Regions from separate parts of the Streptomyces lunalinharesii genome, predicted to be linked through region 2. Evidence: riboswitches for the same ligand, from Rfam matches in the RefSeq annotation. Region 2 holds a riboswitch; each other region holds the start of a gene.
What was found. Region 2 has a riboswitch for cobalamin ahead of cobN (cobaltochelatase subunit CobN). Riboswitches for the same ligand answer to the same signal wherever they lie in the genome.
Positions count from the first base shown of each region.

Region 1: it holds a riboswitch for cobalamin, as region 2 does, so the genes downstream of both, ABD385_RS04315 (cobalamin biosynthesis protein) here and cobN (cobaltochelatase subunit CobN) in region 2, are expected to answer to the same signal.
Region 3: it holds a riboswitch for cobalamin, as region 2 does, so the genes downstream of both, ABD385_RS38645 (CbtB domain-containing protein) here and cobN (cobaltochelatase subunit CobN) in region 2, are expected to answer to the same signal.

Region 1 covers NZ_BAAARK010000002.1:58,545-62,634, forward strand. The annotation lists gene ABD385_RS04300 (lysozyme) at 1-444, shown strand, start outside; gene ABD385_RS04305 (inorganic phosphate transporter) at 584-1,849, shown strand; gene ABD385_RS04310 (hypothetical protein) at 1,880-2,116, shown strand; cobalamin riboswitch at 2,328-2,461, shown strand; gene ABD385_RS04315 (cobalamin biosynthesis protein) at 2,590-3,579, shown strand; gene ABD385_RS04320 (cobyric acid synthase) at 3,576-4,090, shown strand, end outside.
Region 2 covers NZ_BAAARK010000005.1:112,471-116,560, reverse strand. The annotation lists gene ABD385_RS10035 (precorrin-8X methylmutase) at 1-426, opposite strand, end outside; gene cobG (precorrin-3B synthase) at 423-1,931, opposite strand; cobalamin riboswitch at 2,017-2,166, shown strand; gene cobN (cobaltochelatase subunit CobN) at 2,201-4,090, shown strand, end outside.
Region 3 covers NZ_BAAARK010000060.1:8,623-12,712, reverse strand. The annotation lists gene ABD385_RS38655 (epoxide hydrolase family protein) at 1-1,102, shown strand, start outside; gene ABD385_RS38650 (CbtA family protein) at 1,241-1,993, opposite strand; gene ABD385_RS38645 (CbtB domain-containing protein) at 2,015-2,233, opposite strand; cobalamin riboswitch at 2,290-2,427, opposite strand; gene ABD385_RS38640 (amino acid permease) at 2,784-4,090, shown strand, end outside.

The DNA.
Region 1 (4,090 bases), on a different contig from region 2:
GCCGTGCCCAGCGCCTCCTCCGGCACCCGGCAGGCGACGTACTTCCTCCAGCACGGCGGCCACTGGAAGGCGGACGGCTGGACGCTGCCGCCCGCCCTCGACATCGAGCACAACCCGTACGACGCCCGGAAGTCCTGCTTCGGGCTGGGCCGGACGGCGATGGTCCACTGGATACGGGCGTTCAGCGACGAGGTGCGGCGCAGCACCGGCCGGCGGCCCGTGATCTACACCACCGCCCGCTGGTGGGACCGCTGCACGGGCGGCAGCCGGGCCTTCGGCGCCACCCACCCGCTGTGGCTGGCGGACTACTCGGGCGCGGCCCAGTTGCCCGCCGGCTGGTCGTACCTGACCCTCCGGCAGTACGCCTCTCGGGGGCCGCTGCCGGGCGATCAGGACCGCTGGAACGGGACCCTGGCCCAGCTCAGGAGATTTGCCGACGGATGAGGCAGAAGTGACGGTAGGGGCGCCTCCGCGTGAACACTGCGGGGGTGTCACCGCGGCGCCCGGCCGAGTTCACTTTCCGTTCACCCGTCGTCCGTACGGTCCCGAGGACACTGACCTTCGAACAGGATTGCCTGGGTGAATGGAACACATCACGCTTCTCATCGGGATCGTGATCGTCACGGCCTTGGTGTTCGACTTTACGAACGGCTTCCACGACACGGCCAACGCAATGGCCACCACCATCTCCACCGGGGCCTTGCGACCCAAGACCGCGGTGGCGATGTCGGCGGGGCTCAACCTCGTCGGGGCTTTCCTCTCCGTTGAGGTGGCGAAGACCATCTCCGGCGGCATCATCGACGAGAGCGCCGGCATCAGACCTGAAGTGATCTTCGCGGGTCTGGTCGGCGCCGTCGTCTGGAACCTCCTCACCTGGCTGGCCGGCCTGCCGTCCAGTTCCTCCCACGCCCTCTTCGGCGGTCTGATCGGCGCGACGCTGGTGTCCGTGGGCACCGGCGGCGTGCACGGCGAGGCCGTCGTCATGAAGGTCCTGATCCCCGCGGTCGCCGCGCCCTTCGTGGCGGGGCTCGCCTCGATGGCGGCGACCCGGCTCACCTACCGACTGGCCCGCGGCCGCGACGAGGCCGACACCGCCAAGGGCTACCGCGCCGGGCAGATCGCCTCGGCCGCCCTGGTCTCGCTGGCCCACGGCACCAACGACGCGCAGAAGACGATGGGCGTGATCACCCTCGCGCTGATCACCGGCGGGGTCGTCGCCCCGCACTCCGACCCGCCGATGTGGGTGATCGTCTCCGCCGGCCTGGCCATCGCGCTCGGCACGTACCTGGGCGGCTGGCGGATCATCCGCACCATGGGCAAGGGCATCACCGACATCCAGCCGCCGCAGGGCTTCGCCGCCCAGACCGGCGCCGCGGCCACCATCCTGGCCTCCTCCCACCTCGGTTTCGCGCTCTCCACCACCCAGGTCTGCTCCGGGTCCGTGATGGGCTCCGGGCTGGGCCGCAAGGGCGGCGTGGTGCGCTGGTCCACGGCCGGCCGGATGGTCGTGGCCTGGGGCCTGACCCTGCCGGCCGCCGGACTGGTCTCCGCCGGCGCCGCCTACCTCGCCGACCAGGGCCCCTGGGGCGTGGCCACGGTCGCCGTCCTGGCCCTGGCGGTCTGCGGCGGCATCTGGGCGGCCTCCCGGCGCAAGCCGGTGGACCACACCAACGTCAACGAGGGCCCGGCGGTGGAGCCGGCGGGCGTCGTCACCACGGCGCTCCAGACGGTCGCGCCGCCCCCGGCCGGCCCTGTCGCGGCGAACGCCGCAGCGGACGCCGCGACCCACGCCGCGCCCGCGACCACCCCGGCGAAGACCCCCGCCCAGCCCGCGACGGCCTCGTCCTGACGCCGACCACCCTGACCTAAGGACTCCGCAATGCACATCGACTGGGCAGCTCTCGGCCAGGTCTTCGGCGTCAGCCTCGTGGTGACGGTGGGGCTCGTGGGCCTGTTCACCGTCGGGATCGTGGGCACCTCCCGCAAGCCCGCCGCGGACGGCGACGCGACGGCCACGACCGTCCCCGGTACGGGGTCGCGCGTCGGGGCGCTGGCCGCCTACGGGCTCTGCGCGGCCGCGGTGGCCTACGGGATCTACCTGATCGTCGCCGCCTGACGGCGGAGCCGGCGCGGCCGGCAACGGACGGGGCGTCCGGTGGACGCGGCAGCAGCCGCGGCCCCGGGCGCCCCGTCCGCGTGCGGCACCCCACCGGCCCCGCGGGTGGCCTTGGCCACAGGGTGGCGGTCGGCACTGCGTCGCAGGTCAAGGGTGAGTTGACGGACCTGGGCGGGCGTGGTGGACTTCCGGGGCCAATCGGCGACAGCAGAGGAAGTCCGGTGCGAATCCGGCGCGGTCCCGCCACTGTCACCGGGGAGCGCTCCTCCGACGAGGGCCACGGTCCGTACGCACGCCGTACGGGCGGGAAGGCCGGGGCGGCGCCGATCCGGGAGCCAGGAGACTCTGGTCGCCGTCACGTCGAGCCAGGGCGCGGACCCTGAGTGAGGACACCGCCATGCCCGGCTGCCCGTCGAGAGCTCCACTGCCCGCTGTCGCAGGGCCCCTTCGAGGGCGGACGGCGGCCTGATCCGATGCGCGGCGAACACGCGGGGTACGCGTGCGGCGCGGCCCTCGGCTTCCTCGGTGACCTGATCGTCGCGGACCCGCGGCGCGGCCATCCGGTGGCCGCGTTCGGCCGGGCCGCGGGCGCCCTCGAACGCCGGCTGTGGCGCGACCACCGCGGTTACGGAGCGGCCCACACCCTGTTGTGCGCGGGCGGCGCGGCCGTCGGCGCCGCGTTGCTCCAACGCGCCCTCGGGGAGCGTCCGGGCGCCCGGACCGCGCTGACCGCGGCGGCCGCGTGGGCGGTGCTGGGCGGCACCTCGCTCGGCCGGGAGGCGCGGGCCGTGGGCGGCGCGCTGGCCGTCGGCGACCTGGACGTGGCACGGGAGCGGTTGCCGCACCTGTGCGGGCGCGATCCGCAGGCGCTGGACGGGCCGCAGATGGCCCGTGCGGTGGTGGAGTCGGTCGCCGAGAACACCTCCGACGCGGTGGTCGGCGCCCTGGTGTGGGGCGCGGTCGCGGGCGTGCCCGGCCTGGTGGCGTTCCGGGCGGTGAACACCCTGGACGCGATGGTGGGGCACAAGTCCCCGCGCCACCGGCGGTTCGGCTGGGCGGCCGCCCGCCTCGACGACGTCGCCGGCTGGCCCGGCTCCCGACTGACCGCCGCGCTGACCGTGGTGGCGGGCCCCGACCGGCGCGGTGCGCTGCAGGCCTGGCGGGCCGACGGCGGGGCCCACCCGAGCCCCAACGCCGGCCCGGTGGAGGCGTCGTTCGCCGGCGCGTTGGGCGTCCGGCTGGGCGGCACCCTCGCGTACGGCGGGCGGGTGGAGCACCGGCCGGTGCTCAACGGTGGTGGGCGGCCCCCCGCGGTGTCCGACATCGAGCGGGCGGCCCGGCTGTCCCGGCGGGTCGGCCTGCTGGCGCTGGGCGTCACGGTGGCGGGCCGGCTGGCGGTCGGCGCGGTGCGGCGCGGGAGGAAGGGCGTGACGGCGAACGTGAGCGGGAGGGTGACCCGGTGAACGGGCGCAGGAAGACGGCCGACGGGGCCGTGGGCGGCGGGCTGTTGGTGGCCGGGACGACGTCCGACGCCGGCAAGAGCGTGGTGACCGCCGGCATCTGCCGCTGGTTGGCGCGGCAGGGCGTCTCGGTGGCGCCGTTCAAGGCGCAGAACATGTCGCTGAACTCGTTCGTGACCCGCGAGGGCGCGGAGATCGGCCGGGCGCAGGCGATGCAGGCGGCCGCGGCCCGGGTCGAGCCGACCGCGCTGATGAACCCGGTGCTGCTCAAGCCGGGCAGCGACCGCAGCAGTCAGGTGGTGCTGCTGGGGAAGGCGGTGGGCGAGCTGAGTGCCCGTGGCTACCACGCCGGCCGGCAGGAGCAGTTGCTCGGCACCGTGACCGACTGCCTGGCCCAGCTGCGGCGCACCCACGACGCGGTCGTCTGCGAGGGCGCCGGCAGCCCGGCCGAGATCAACCTGCGGCGGACCGACATCGTCAACATGGGCCTCGCCCGGGCGGCGCGCATCCCCGT
Region 2 (4,090 bases):
GAGCGCGGTGGGTGCGTTGCCGAAGGCGACGACGGCGCCCTCCATCCGGTCCCGCCACAGTTCGAGGGCGGCAGCGCTGCGCGTGGTGCCCATCCGGGCGGCGAGCTCCGGGACCGACGGGTCGCCGAGGGGGCACAGCACCTCGTTGTCCGCCGGCAGCCGCTTGCGGGTCACCCCGCTGGCAACCATCGTGGCGTCGCACAGGATCGGCGCACCGGCCCGCAGTGCGGTGCGCGCACTGGCCACGACGCCCGGGGTGAAGGCCAGGTCGCGGACGAGATCGACCATGCCGCAGGCGTGGATCATCCGGACCGCGACCCGGCTGGCGTCGGCGGGCAGTGCGGAGAGATCCGCCTCGGCGCGGATGGTGGCGAAGGACTGGCGGTAGATGGCCGCCCCGTCCTTTTCGTAGTCGAACGCGGTCACTGGGGCCTCGGGGTGGTGGGTTGAGGGGTGGAAGAGGGCGGGGCAGCCGGAGGGGCGCCGGATGCGCTCGGCGTTTCACGTGAAACGACGCCCCGCCGGGGTGTTTCACGTGAAACGGTGCCCGGCCCGGGTGTTTCACGTGAAACCGGCGGCCGGGCAAGGGACTTGGGAGGCACCGAGGTGGTCCGATAGCCGTCGGGCGTCGCCAGTACGTCGACCCAGGCACCGTGCGGATGGCCGCACCGCCGCTCGCAGCCCGACCAGTGGACGGGCAGCCCACCAGGCGCACCCGAACCGTCCGCCGGAACCGTTCCGCCCCCGGCGAGCACGCCCGCCGCATCGCTCCGCACGTCGGTACGGGACTTGGCGCAGCCGGGCAGGCCGGTGCAGGCCGTCACCCGGCGCCAGGGGGATGCCGGGTCGGTGATCAGGCCGGCGGCGCCGAGTTCGCGCAGCCGCCGGGACGCCGCCGCGCAGGCCAGGCCGGGGACGACGATGCCGCGCCACGGCGTGAGGCGCAGTGCGCCGGCGCCGTCCTCGGCGGCGATCCCGGTCAGCAGCCGCCACTGGGCCGCGGTCAGCCGGCCGAGCGGCGCCAGGACCGCCAGCGCCCGGCGACCGTCGGGCCCCTCGACCGGGCCGGGGGCGGTGGCGTCGGCGAAGGGCGCGGCCGGCCCCGGGGCCAGGGCGTCCCAACGCTCCACGTGCTCCGCGGCGATGCCCGCGGCCCGCAGCGCACGCTGCACCTCCTGGGCGGTCAGCGGTCGTGCGGCGGGCAGCTCACGGATACGCCAGGCGCCGCCGCCGCGCTCCGCGGCGGCGGTCAGGAAGACCTCGGCGGCTATCAGGGCCGCCCGCGGGACGTCGTCCGCCGCGATCCGCAGCGCCGCCCGGTCGTCGCCGACCCGGAGCAGCGCTCCCCACCCGGACGCGGCGCCCGGCGCGTACCCGGCGGCCGGCGGGTCCTGCCGGCCGGATTCTGCGAGCAAGGTCACATCGCCGCCCAGGCCGGCCACGTCGCCCCGACCGTCGTCGAGGACGAACAGGAAGCGGCCCGAAAGTCCCGTCGCGGCGTCGCTCGCGCAGAGCAGCGCGTCCAGGCTCCGGGCCCACAACCGCACGTCGGCGGGGGTGTGCCGGTCCAGTCCGGCCAGCGGAGAGGCCAGCACGTTGCGGATCCGCTCATGGCGTACGGAGGGCAGCAGCCCGGCGTCGGCGAGGAGGTCGGCGAGGTGCCGGCCACAGTCGTCGGGCAGGCCGCGCAGTTCGACGTTGCCGCGGGAGGTGAGCGAGAGGTGCCCGTCGCCGAGGCGTTCCGCGGCGTCCGCCAGAGCCGTGGCCTGGCGGACCGTCAAGTCCCCGGCGGGAAGCCGCACTCGGGCCAGGTTCCCGTCGGCTGCGGAGTGCAGCCGCAGCGCTCCCGGGCAGGCGTCACCGCGGTCCCGAACGGGCGGTTCGGCCCGGTCGGGGCGTGGTGCAGGGGAGGGCGGCATGGCGGCGAGCATACCTACGTCGGTTTCGCCCGGAACCGTGGCGAGGGGGCGTGGAGGGCGGCTCCGAAAGGCCCGCTCCCGCGGTCCGGCCGCAGCCCTTACTATGCAGGTCGGCGGGTCGGCTGACCCGCCGGACGCCAGCGACGGCGCCAAGGGAGGAAGCCCGGTGAGAATCCGGCGCGGTCCCGCCACTGTGAACCCGGCCACCGCCGGGTGAGCCAGGAACTCCCGCCGTCCATACGACCACCCGGGGCGTGGACACCCCGAGGAAGGGCTGCGCCGTGATCCTGCTGCTGTCGACGTCCGACACCGATCTGCTCAGCGCACGGGCGGCCACCGGCCCCGTGCCGTACCGGCTCGCCAACCCCGCCCGACTCGACGTCGCCGAACTCCCCGGACTTCTCGAGGGCACCGACCTCGTCGTCGTCCGGCTGCTCGGCGGCATCCGCGCCTGGCAGGACGGCCTGGACGTGCTGCTGGCCGCGGACCAGCACCGCCCGGTCGTCGTGCTCACCGGCGAACAGGCCCCCGACGCCCAGCTCATGGAGGCGTCCACGGTTCCGGTCGGCATCGCGGCCGAGGCGCACGCCTACCTCGCGCACGGCGGTCCGGCCAACCTCTCCCAGCTGGCCTGCTTCCTCAGCGACACCGTCCTGCTCAGCGGCCACGGCTTCGAGCCGCCCGCGGCCGCCCCGTCCTGGGGCCCGCTGGAGCGTCCGGCGTCGGAGGCGGCCGGCCCGACCGTGGCGGTGCTCTACTACCGCGCCCACCACATGAGCGGCAACACCCGCTTCATCCACGACCTGTGCGACCAGGTCGAGCGCGCCGGCGGCCGTTCGCTGCCGCTGTACGTCGCGTCGCTGCGGGCCCCCGAGCCGGAGCTGATCGAGGAGCTGCGCGCCGCCGACGTCATCGTCACCACCGTGCTGGCCGCGGGCGGCACCAAGCCCGCCGAAGCCTCCGCGGGCGGCGACGACGAGTCCTGGGACGCGGGTGCGCTGACCGCCCTGGACGTGCCGATCCTGCAGGCGCTCTGCCTGACCGGGGCGCGCGCGGCCTGGGAGGAGAACGACGAGGGCGTCTCCCCGCTCGACGCCGCCTCGCAGATCGCCGTGCCGGAGTTCGACGGGCGCCTGATCACCGTGCCGTTCTCGTTCAAGGAGATCGACGAGGACGGGCTGCCGGTGTACGTCGCCGACGCCGAGCGCGCCGCCCGGGTCGCCGGCATCGCCGTCCGGCACGCCCGGCTGCGCCACATCCCGGCCGCCGAGAAGCGGCTGGCGCTGGTGCTGTCGGCGTACCCCACCAAGCACTCCCGGATCGGCAACGCGGTCGGTCTGGACACCCCGGCGAGCGCCGTCGCGCTGCTGCGCCGCCTTCAGGCCGAGGGCTACGACTTCGGCACCGAGCCGGTGCCCGGCCTCGCGTCCGGCGACGGCGACGAGTTGATCTACGCCCTCATCGAGGCCGGCGGCCACGACCAGGAGTGGCTGACCGAGGAGCAGTTGGCCCGCAACCCGGTCCGCATCCCGGCCGCCGACTACCGCCGCTGGTACGCCACGCTGCCGCAGGAGCTGCGGGAGTCGGTGGAGGAGCACTGGGGCCCGCCGCCGGGCGAGATGTTCCTCGACCGCAGCCGCAACCCCGAGGGCGACATCGTGCTGGCCGCCCTGCGCCGCGGCAACCTGCTGATACTGATCCAGCCGCCGCGCGGCTTCGGCGAGAACCCGATCGCGATCTACCACGACCCCGATCTGCCGCCCTCGCACCACTACTTGGCGGCCTACCGCTGGATCGCCGCCCCCACCGCCGACGGCGGGTTCGGCGCCGACGCCATGGTTCACCTCGGCAAGCACGGCAACCTGGAGTGGCTGCCCGGCAAGAACGCCGGCCTCTCCGCCGCCTGCGGTCCGGACGCGGCGCTCGGCGACCTGCCGCTCGTCTACCCGTTCCTGGTCAACGACCCGGGCGAGGGCACCCAGGCCAAGCGGCGGGTGCATGCCACGCTCGTCGACCACCTGGTGCCGCCGATGGCCCGCGCGGACTCCTACGGTGACATCGCCCGGCTCGAGCAGCTGCTCGACGAGTACGCGGCGATCTCCTCGATGGACCCGGCGAAGCTGCCCGCCATCCGCGCGCAGATCTGGACGCTGATCCAGGCCGCCAAGCTC
Region 3 (4,090 bases), on a different contig from region 2:
GGTCAGCATCACCGAAGCCGAGATCGCGGACCTGCGGGAACGATTGCGACGGACACGGTGGCCCGAGCGCGAGCCGGTGGACGACTGGTCACAGGGTTTGCCGCTGGCGTACGCGCAGGAGCTCTGCCGCAGCTGGGCCGAGGACTACGACTTCGGGTTCGCCGAGCGGCTGAACGCGTTCCCGCAGTACCGCGACACGATCGACGGGCTGGGCATCCACTTCCTGCACGTCCGCTCGCCGGAGCCGGACGCGTTCCCGCTCGTGCTCACGCACGGGTGGCCGGGTTCGGTACTCGAGTTCCTACAGGTCCTCGGCCCGCTGACCGACCCGCGCGCGCACGGCGGTGACCCGGCGGACGCGTTCCACGTGGTCGCGCCGTCGTTGCCCGGGTACGGCTGGAGTGACAAGCCCTCGACGACCGGGTGGGGCATCACGCGCACCGCGCGCGCCTGGGACACGTTGATGGTCTCGCTGGGTTACGCACGGTACGGCGCGCAGGGCGGTGACTGGGGTTCGGCGGTGTCCGGCGCGCTGGGCGAGGTGGCGCCCGAGCGGGTCGCCGGCGTGCACCTGAACCTGGGATCCGTGGCGGCGGGCACGTTCGACGACCCGACGCCCGCGGAGCTGGCGAATCTCGAGGCCGAGAAGGAGATGCAGCGCACCGGCCGGGGGTACTCGGCGATCCAGGCGACCCGACCGCAGACGCTCGGCTACGGCCTCACCGACTCCCCGGCGGGGCAGGCCGCCTGGATCGCCGAGAAGTTCTGGGCGTGGACGGACAACGACGGCCATCCCGAGGACGCGTTGTCGCGGCAGACGATCCTCGACGAGATCTCCGTCTATTGGTTCACCGCGTCGGCCACGTCGTCGGCGCGCCTGTACTGGGAGAGCTTCGCCAACTTCCGAGACAAGGTGACCGCGCCATCCGGGCTGTCGGTCTACCCGCGCGACATCACCCGCCCGTCGAGGCGGGAGGCCGAGCTGCGCTTCACCGACCTGCGCTGGTTCGAGGAGCTGCCGCATGGTGGCCACTTCGCCGCGCTGGAGCAGCCGGAGTCGCTGGTCAAGCAGGTGCGCGGGTTCTTCCGCCTGTTCCGCTGACGGTCCGTGCCATCCCCTGGGAAGCCCGCGCCCGGGGGATGCTGCGTCCAGGTCCCGGAAGGGGCGCAGGCACGTTCTCCCCGGGAACGCCAGAGGGCCCCCCGACGGTGTCGGAGGGCCCTCTCGGTACGGGCGGTGTCACTGTGGGGCGGGCACCGCCGCCCCGGGTGCGGCCGTCGCGGGCCGGGGGTGCAGCAGGCGTTCGGCGAGTTCGCCGAAGAGCAGCCCGAACGCGCCCCAGAGGGCGGTCTGGATGGCCAGGGCGCCCAGCCGGAACCGCCACAGCAGCGCGGCCGGGAAGTCCTTCGGCACCTCGTTGATGACCGGGAGGAAGGCGTACGCCAGCCCGACCGCCACGGCGAAGGCGGCCACCGCGACGACGGTCGCCCACCAGGTGCCCAGGCGGGGTGCGAGCCGCTTGCCCAGGAGGGTGGCGCCGATCGCCAGCAGCACGCTGAGCAGCATCATCAGGAAGTACAGGGTGGTGCGCTGGCCGATGGTGTCGGGGTCGCCGACGGACGGCGGGTTGGCCGGGTACTTCAGGAACGGCACGACGTAGACGGCGAGCAGCGCGCAGCCGGACAGCAGCAGGGCGGTGGCGCGCGGGCCGAAGCGGCCGACGCGGCCGAGGGCGAAGCAGAAGGCGAGCGCGGCGATGCCGCCGAAGGCCACCCCGTAGACCAGGACGCCGGTGGCGAGGCCGGCGGTGGACTGGAGGGAGCGGGAGACCACTTCCATTTCGTGCTCGTGGGAGTGGGCGTCCTCGAAGCTGATCGCGCTGTTGACGCTGGGTTCACCGAGGAGGTAGGCGACGACGAGGGCGAGCACGCCGGCGGCGAGGCCGGCGAGCATGCCCCGGACGAGGAGGTTTCTGACCGTTGCGGAGTTCATGGGTGTGCGGCGTCCCTCGCGTCAGTGGCAGGGGAAGCCGAGCAGGTGGCGGGCGTCGTGCACCCACTCGTGGACGTCCGTGCCGTTGAACACGGAGGTGGCGCCCTGTTCGGCGCCGACGAAGTACAGCAGGACGAGCATCAGGATGCCGAAGAAGACCGCCCAGGGCGCTATCGCCTTGAGCGGCAGCGGGGCGGGTACGGCGGTGGTGGCGGTCGGCTGGGCGACGGACTGCGCCATGGCAGGGCCCTCCTCTGGGAGTTCGCGTCCCATCTCGGTGGTGCATTGGACGGCGGCTGCGGGTCTGACTCGCGGACGCTCCCGGCGCGCGGGGGCGTCTCGTTCACAGTGGCGCGACCGTGCCGGATTCCCACCGGCTTCCGCCTCGCCGTCGTCGATATCGAGGAGACGGTACCGCGTGACAGGGGCATGGCCAAGACCGGGCCGCCGGTGGGTGCGCGGTTGTCGAGGCGGGCGGCGCGGCCCGTGGTCGTGCAGGTCAGTGGCGGGTGGCCGGCGGCGAGGCCGGCGTCCGCACGGGCCGCTGGCGTGGCTCGTCGGCGGGCGAGGGCGCCGCACGGCCCGCCCCGAGGTGAACAGCCGTGCCGCGGCGCCCTCTTGGCCCGCCCCGGGCGAGCACGAACCGGATGTCGCCCCTCCGGTACTGTGTCCGCATATTCACCATGTGTGAACACGGCGTCCGAATAGCGAACGTTCCCGTCGCTCACGCACCGTGTCGCCGCACACTCGTGGGCTCAATGATCGTCTCAAGCAACGAACGGGCACGCCCATGACTCGGAGTACCACCCGGTCACCCCAGGACTCCCCGCGGGCCGTGCAGGACCCTGCACCCCCGTTGTCCCACGGCCTCAAACAGCGCCACCTGTCGATGATCGCGCTCGGCGGCGTCATCGGCGCGGGACTCTTCGTGGGGTCCGGGGTCGGCATCGCCACCGCCGGACCGGCCATCGTCCTCCTCTTCGCGGCCACCGGCGCACTGGTCATGCTGATCATGCGGATGCTCGGGGAGATGTCCGCGGCCCGGCCGTCCACCGGCTCGTTCTCGGTGCACTCCGAGGCCGAACTCGGCTCCTGGGCGGGCACCACCTCGGGCTGGATGTACTGGCTGATGCTGTGCGCCGGCGTGGCCGCCGAGGCGACCGCGGCGGGCGCCATCATGCACTCCTGGGTGCCGTTCCTGCCGGCCTACGGCTGGGTCGCGGTCTTCATGGTGTTCTTCTGCGCCAGCAACCTGACCGCGGTCAAGAACTTCGGCGAGTTCGAGTTCTGGTTCTCCACCATCAAGGTCACCGTGATCGTGGCGTTCCTGGTGCTGGGCGTGCTCGGCATCCTCGGCGTGTTCGGGAACGCCCCCGGCACCGGCAACCTCACCGACCACGGCGGGTTCTTCCCGACCGGCGCCGCCGGCCTCGCCGCCGGGCTGCTGACCACCATCTCCGGGTTCGCCGGGCTGGAGACCGTCACCATCGCCGCGGCGGAGTCCGACAACCCGAGCCGCAACGTGGTCCGCGCGGTCCGCACCGCCGTCTGGCGCATCGCCGTCTTCTACATCGGCTCCATGGCCGTGGTGGTCACCCTGGTCCCGTGGAACGACCCGAAGGTCGCCACGGCCGGCCCCTACGTGACCGTGCTCGACCGGCTGGGCATCCCGGCGGCCGGCACGATCATGCAGGTCGTGGTGCTGGTGGCACTGCTCTCCGCGATGAACGCCAACATCTACGGCTCGTCCCGCATGGCGTACTCGCTGGTCACCCGGGGCCAGGGTCCGCGGATCCTGAGCAAGGTGACCCGCGGCGTGCCGGCCGCCGCGGTGGTGGCGTCCTGCCTGTTCGGCTTCGCGGCCGTCATCGCCGGCATCATCTGGCCGACCACGGTGTTCGCCTGGCTGCTGAACATCGCCGGCTGCTCGGTGCTGGTCGTCTGGACCATCGTCTGCCTCACCCAGCTGAAGATGCGCCGCCGCCTGGAGCGCGAGTCGCCCGAGCTGCTGCTGGTGCGGATGTGGGGCTTCCCGTACCTGACGTGGGTGGCGCTGGCGGCCATCCTCGGCGTCTTCGCGGTGATGGCCACCTCCTC